Hydrogenophilus thermoluteolus: one gene and its partner. The protein of the gene in region 2 interacts with the protein of the main gene of each other region in a pairwise test. Links are inferred from orthologs where the notes say so. Each region holds a gene or a part of one and is shown on either strand. Other genes may lie near its edges. The genes, in order: hypB and HPTL_RS05385.

Region 1 (3,172 bases), 380 kb from region 2 along the record:
GCCGTGACCGATCGCTTTCAGGGGCAGTCACCAGAAGCGGTCGAACAGTGGGTAGCGCTTCTTTATGGCGTCTGTCGGGAAGCACAGCGGTTTGCAGCCCGGTTGGCGCTGGCATTGGGCGTGGAAGACGACAAAGCAGCGGAACGGGTTTGGCAGGAGGCGATGCGCGAACATCTGCTCCACTGCCTGCAGCGCTGGCCGGAAACGATCGGCGAAACCGCCGATCTGACTGCGCTGCGGGAGTGGCAGAGTGAGGTGGCACACCAGTCGGAAGCAGTGCGCAGTGCGTGGGTCGAAACGCGGCTGGCACCGATCGTCTTGCCGTTCGTGCGCTACTGGGAAGCAGCCGTTCCGGCGCTTGGGGCGGCGATGCGGGCGCGATGGACTCGGATTCAACGCGATTTGGGGTTTCCGCGGGAAGCAGTGCGCGGCTGGTTGAACCTGCGTGTCGAGCGGCGAAATGGCGAAAACCAGGTGACGGTGAATACGGCTCGCGGCGAACTCACGCACCGCGCCGTGGTCTGTGACGGGCGCGTGATCCGTTATGCGATCGAAGCGCCCACCGATCGGCTCTGCGCCGAGGGCGCTCGGCTACGCGAATGGGTTGAAACGGTTCCTTGCGCCACTTTGGTGGCGGCAGAACGGTTGGGCCGTGCGGCGGTGGTCGCGCTCGACCCCTGTGTGCCGTACCGTTTGGAGGTACACGATGCATGAGATGGCGCTCGCCGAAAGCGTGGTTCGGCTTGCCGAAGAGACAGCCACCGCGGAAGGCGCGCGGCGCATTCGTTCGGTGATTGTGGAGATTGGTGCGCTTTCGTGCGTCGAACCCGAGGCGCTCACCTTCTGCTTCGACGCGGTGAGCCGTGGTACGCTTGCCGAAGGCGCCGAATTACGCATCGAGCGGATCGATGGTGCCGCCTACTGCTGGCGGTGCGAACGGACGGTTCCGATTGCTGCGCGCACCGATCCGTGCCCCGAATGCGGCGGTTACCAGTTACAACCCACTGCCGGTACCGAAATGCGGGTACAGGCGATCGAGATCGAATGAGGAGAGCGGACGATGTGCACCGTATGCGGCTGTGGCTCAGCCACGATCGAACCCCATCACCACGACCACGAACCGGACCACGGTCATTCTCACGACTACCATCACCATCACCATCACCACCACGACCACGACCATCATCCCCATTACCACCACCACGACCACCATCACCACGACCACCACCATCCGCATTATGCCCATTCGCACGCCCATCCCCATGACAAGGCTCCGGCTCAGCACGTAACGAGCGTCGAAGGACGGATCGATTTCGGCGTCGGACCGGCGCGCGCCCATGCGCCGGGCATGAGCCAAACGCGCATGGTGCAAATCGAGCAGGACATTCTGAGTCATAACAACCGCTTCGCGGAAGCGAACCGCCGTTTCTTTGCCGAGCGGCGCATCCTCGCCCTCAATTTCGTTTCGAGCCCAGGGTCGGGCAAGACGACGCTGCTGGTCAAAACGATCGAAATGCTCAAAGCGCGCTACCCGCTTGCGGTGATCGAAGGGGATCAGCAGACGAGCCACGATGCCGAACGGATCCGCGCGACCGGAATTCCAGCGATCCAGATCAACACCGGAAAGGGATGCCATCTGGACGCGCACCAGGTGGGCCATGCGCTCGAAGCGCTCCATCCCCCGGAAGGGGCGATCCTGTTGATCGAAAACGTCGGCAATCTCGTCTGCCCGGCGGCGTTCGACTTGGGCGAACACGCGAAGGTGGCGTTGCTTTCGGTGACCGAAGGAGAGGACAAACCGCTCAAATACCCCGACATCTTCGCCGTCTCCGACGTGATGGTGTTGAACAAGATCGACCTTTTGCCTTACGTCCCGTTCGACGTCGCACAAGCGAGCGACTACGCGGTCCGTGTGCGTCCAGGGATCGAAACGCTGCTCGTCTCGGCGCGAACCGGGGAAGGGTTCGACCAGTGGTTGGCGTGGATCGAAAGGCGTTACGCCGCGTGCGTCGCTTCCTGATCCGCGGGCGCGTGCAAGGGGTGGGGTTCCGCCCCTTCGTCGCCCGCTTGGCCAACGCGCTCGGTGTTGCGGGGTGGGTGCGCAACGTCGGCTGGGGCGTCGAGGTCGCGGTCACGGACGGTGACGTCACGCGTTTCCTGGAACGACTCCGCGCCGAAGCGCCTACTTCTGCACGTATCGACGCGATCGAGATCTGCCCCGACCCCCCCGAACGGTTTGCGGAACTGGTCCAACGGACGGCTGAGGAAGGCAAACGGACATTCGTCATCTTGCCCAACGGGGGGGATAGCGGATTGGCGCTCGCGCCCGACCGTGCGGTCTGCCGCGACTGTGTCGCCGAGCTCTGCGACCCCAACGACCGACGCTGGCGTTATCCGTTCGTGGCATGCACCGCGTGTGGGCCACGCTACACGGTGAGCACCGCGCTTCCGTACGCGCGGGCCGCGACGACATTGACCGCCTTTCCCCTCTGTCCCGAATGTCAGCGGGAATTCGACGACCCGACGAACCGCCGCTTTCACGCCGAGACCACCGCGTGCCCGGTGTGTGGGCCGCAGTTGCGCTTCCTCGATCGCAGCGGTCAACCGGTTCCAGGAGATCCGATCGCGTCGGCGCTGGCGTGTGTACAAGCAGGTGGCATCGTCGCACTCAAAGGGCTTGGCGGATTTCAATTGGTGTGCGACGCGCGCGCACCGGAGGTGGTCGCGACGTTGCGGGCGCGCAAACGGCGGCCCACAAAGCCGTTGGCGGTGATGGGGCTCAACGCTGCGTCGCTTGCCGAATGGGTCGAGTGGACGGAGGCAGAACGGCGGGTGTTCGAAAGCGCGGAAGCCCCAATCGTGCTGACTGCGATTCGGCGCGATCTGGATACCGCGGCGAATGCGGCGCTCGGCGCTTTGGCCCCCGGGTTGGCGTGGCTTGGGGTGATGCGCCCAACCACACCGCTGCATCTCCTGTTGTGGCACGAAGCCGCAGGACGACCCGTCGGTACGGATTGGCTCGACGAACCGCATCCGCTTTTTTTGGTCATGACGAGCGGCAACCGAAGCGGCGCGCCGCTCGCGGCCGACGACTGCGAAGCGTTTGCGGCATTGGCCGACTGTGTGGACGGCTTTTTGACGCATGACCGTCCGATCGCGCAACGGGCAGACG
Region 2 (3,139 bases):
ATGGGGCTTGACGTCGAGATCGAACGCGATACGCTGCCGGACCTGGGGGTGCGCTGGGACGAGCGCGAGCGCAACGCGGGGCGTCTGCTGGTCGCGCAGGTCCTTGCGGGGGGTGCTGGCGAACGGGCTGGGTTGGCGCCGCGCGATGAGGTGATCGCGTTGGAGCGCGTTCGAGTCACGCCAAGTCATTGGGAGCCACTGCTGCGACGCTACCGCCCAGGGGAGACGGTTCTACTCCATTTTTTCCGCGAAGGTGTGTTGCGCGAATGCCGCGTGACACTCGGCGAACCTGCGGTCAAAGCGGTTCGGTTGTCGATGCGGCAGCGGCTTAGCCCTTCAGTTGCGGCACGTCGCACCGCTTGGTTGTCCGCACGAGCAACAGGAAGCGACGCTAGCGACCGCCGGAATCAGGAAAGTGACGGCCGAATGACGCCGACCACGACCCCTTCGAGCGCGAATTGATGGTGTGTCGGGTCGATGCGGATCGGGGCGTAATCGGGATTTTCCGGGTGCAGTTCGATCGTTTCGGGAGCGCGGCGAACCAGACGTTTGACGGTAACCTCGTCGTCGATACGTGCGACGACGATCGCCCCTGACGGCGCTTCCGGGGTTTGCCGGACGGCGACGAGGTCGCCGGGGAGGATCCCCGCATGGATCATACTGTCACCGACCACGCGCAACAGGTAGTCGGCGCGGGGACGAAACGCGGTAGGTGCGATGGGGTGGTACGCTTCGATATGGGGTGTCGCAAGGATCGGGGCGCCGGCAGCTACCTTACCGATCACGGGCAACCCGGTTTCACCGTGGGTGTTCGCTGCTTCGCACGCTGCGGGTGAAGCAGTACCCCCGCGTTCGGAGTTCAGCACCGCGTCTGCGGCAACCAGAAGACGAATCCCGCGGGCGCAACCACGGTCGATAGCGATCAACCCTTTTTCAGCCAGTGCGTGCAAATGGCACTGCGCCGCATTGGGCGAGCGAAAGCCGAATGCCGCACACAGTTCCTGCCGTGTAGGCGGTCGCCCGTGTTCGCTGTGAAAGCGGGTGAGAAAGCGTAGGATCGCCTCTTGCCGCGGAGTGAGAAACGCTCGGCTCATGTTGGTAATTGTAGCAGAGCTGATACAATCGTTCGAATGGTTTGGGAGAAAAGCGATGCGGGTAACGAAAGATACGGTGGTCACCCTCAAATATCGGGTGCTCGATACCGACGGGAATGTGATCGACGACGGAAAGGAGCCGTTGGTCTATTTGCACGGTGGTTATGGCGGCATCTTTCCCCGGCTGGAGGAGTTGATCCACGACAAAGCCGTTGGCGAGAAATTCACGGTGAAATTGCAACCCGAAGAGGCGTTCGGTGATTATGACGAAAACCTGGTCTTGGTGGAAGATGCTTCGCTTTTCCCAGAAAACATCGAAGTGGGGATGGCATTCGAGCGGGTCACCGAAGCGGGTGAAGAAGATGTGATCTATCGGATTACCGATATCGCCGAAGGCAAGGTGGTGATCGACGGTAACCATCCCCTTGCCGGGCAGGCGCTGGTCTTCGAAGTCGAGATTGCGGCGGTGCGCCCCGCCACTGCAGAAGAGCGCGCGCACGGCCATCCGCACGAAGGCTAAGGACGCCCGCCAGAGGGGGAGGAGATGAAGGTTCTGGTGGTGGAGGATACGGCAACGACCGCAGCGGTGCTGGTCCGTCATCTCGAGGCGCTCGGTTTTGACGCGATTGTTGCCAAAAACGGGGAAGACGGGGTGGATGCGTTCGTCCGCGAGCGCCCCGATATCGTGCTCCTCGATATCCTGTTGCCGGGAATCGACGGGATCGAGGTGGCGCGCCGGATTCGCGCGCAGGAGCGCGACGGGGAGTGGACCCCGGTGATCTATCTGTCGGCGAAAAACGACGACGCTGCGATCGAAGCGGGGCTCTCTGCAGGCGGCGACGACTACCTGACGAAACCGATCTCTCCGGTTGTGCTCACCGCGAAATTACGTGCGATGCAGCGCTTGGCGCAAGCGCAAAAAAGCCTGCTGCTTTTGACGCAGCGGCTCGACGAGGCGAATCGCCGTTTGCAAGAAATGGTTCATGTCGATGGGCTCACCGGGGTGGCGAACCGGCGCGCGTTCGACGCGCGGCTTTCCGAGGAGTGGCGACGCTGCGCGCGGCTCGAAAAACCGCTGACATTGCTGCTTTTCGATATCGATTACTTCAAACGGTACAACGATTCACGGGGTCATTTGGGCGGCGACGATGCGTTGAAACGGGTCGCACAGGCGCTCTCGGGTGCGTTGCAGCGTCCTGGGGACCTTTTGGCACGGTATGGCGGGGAGGAGTTCGCTGCGGTGTTACCCGAGGTCGACGACGAAGGGGGCAAAATCGTAGCCGAGCGGATGCGGGCTGCGGTGGCCGCGCTTCGTATTCCGCACCCCGATTCCCCGATTGGGCGGTCGATCACGGTATCGGTCGGCGGCGCGAGCGCGTTGCCCGGGAAAACCGCTAGAGTCGATTCACCTGCGGTCTTGCTTGACCTTGCGGATCGTGCGCTCTATCGTGCCAAAGCGGCAGGACGCAACCGCGCCGTGGTGTTACCCGCCGCAATGCTCACTGAACCAGACTCAGAAGCGGTCGCGCCAGGCGCGTAGGAGCCGAAAGCGTTCGAGCGGCGTCGTCGCTATCGTGCCGAAGTGTTCGGACAACCGCTCGCCAATCGTTTTGCGCTCGACTCGGAAGAACGGATTGACCGCTTTTTCCCGTCCGATCGTCGAAGGGAGCGTCGGTTTGTTTGCTGCGCGCCGCGATTCGCACCACGCGCGATAGTCGCGAATCGCATCGTTGTCGGGTTCGACGCATTCGGCAAAAGCCAAGTTTTTCAAGGTATATTCGTGGGCGCTACAGACTGCGGTGTCATCCGGCAGGGCTTTGAGGCGTTCGAGCGACGCGAAAAGTTGCTCGGCCGTGCCTTCGAAGAGGCGACCGCACCCCGCGGAAAAGAGGGTGTCGCCGCAAAAGAGCCATCCGTTGCCATAATAGGCGATGTGCCCGCGGGTGTGCCCAGGCACCGCGATCACGGTGAATGCGATCGGCAAATCGCCCGGCGAATCGATGACTTCGTCACCGTGTAGCGGCATGTCGCAGCGTGGTAAAGGT

Evidence for each region.
Region 1: the proteins of HPTL_RS05385 (region 2) and hypB interact in binary tests that used the Escherichia coli proteins (3 or more experiments, as listed by UniProt). The link is inferred for Hydrogenophilus thermoluteolus from one-to-one orthologs.

What each region holds. Positions count from the first base shown.
Region 1 is NZ_AP018558.1:1,485,804-1,488,975, reverse strand. The notes cover bases 188-3,040. They hold hypB (hydrogenase nickel incorporation protein HypB), read left to right. Parts: upstream 188-1,060; coding sequence 1,061-2,020; downstream 2,021-3,040. Other genes in these bases: hypF (carbamoyltransferase HypF), read left to right, coding at 2,005-3,040; hypA (hydrogenase maturation nickel metallochaperone HypA), read left to right, coding at 707-1,048; HPTL_RS07235 (hypothetical protein), read left to right, coding at 188-714. Outside these bases: more of HPTL_RS07235, read left to right, coding at 1-187; more of hypF, read left to right, coding at 3,041-3,172. UniProt on the Escherichia coli protein: Involved in the maturation of [NiFe] hydrogenases. Required for nickel insertion into the metal center of the hydrogenase. Exhibits a low intrinsic GTPase activity, which is essential for nickel insertion.
Region 2 is NZ_AP018558.1:1,103,559-1,106,697, forward strand. What follows is about bases 62-2,881. They hold HPTL_RS05385 (FKBP-type peptidyl-prolyl cis-trans isomerase), read left to right. Parts: upstream 62-1,149; coding sequence 1,150-1,614; downstream 1,615-2,881. Other genes in these bases: HPTL_RS05375 (M61 family metallopeptidase), read left to right, coding at 62-462; lexA (transcriptional repressor LexA), read right to left, coding at 408-1,094; HPTL_RS05390 (diguanylate cyclase domain-containing protein), read left to right, coding at 1,639-2,634; gloB (hydroxyacylglutathione hydrolase), read right to left, coding at 2,608-2,881. In the rest of the region: more of HPTL_RS05375, read left to right, coding at 1-61; more of gloB, read right to left, coding at 2,882-3,139. UniProt on the Escherichia coli protein: Folding helper with both chaperone and peptidyl-prolyl cis-trans isomerase (PPIase) activities. Chaperone activity prevents aggregation of unfolded or partially folded proteins and promotes their correct folding.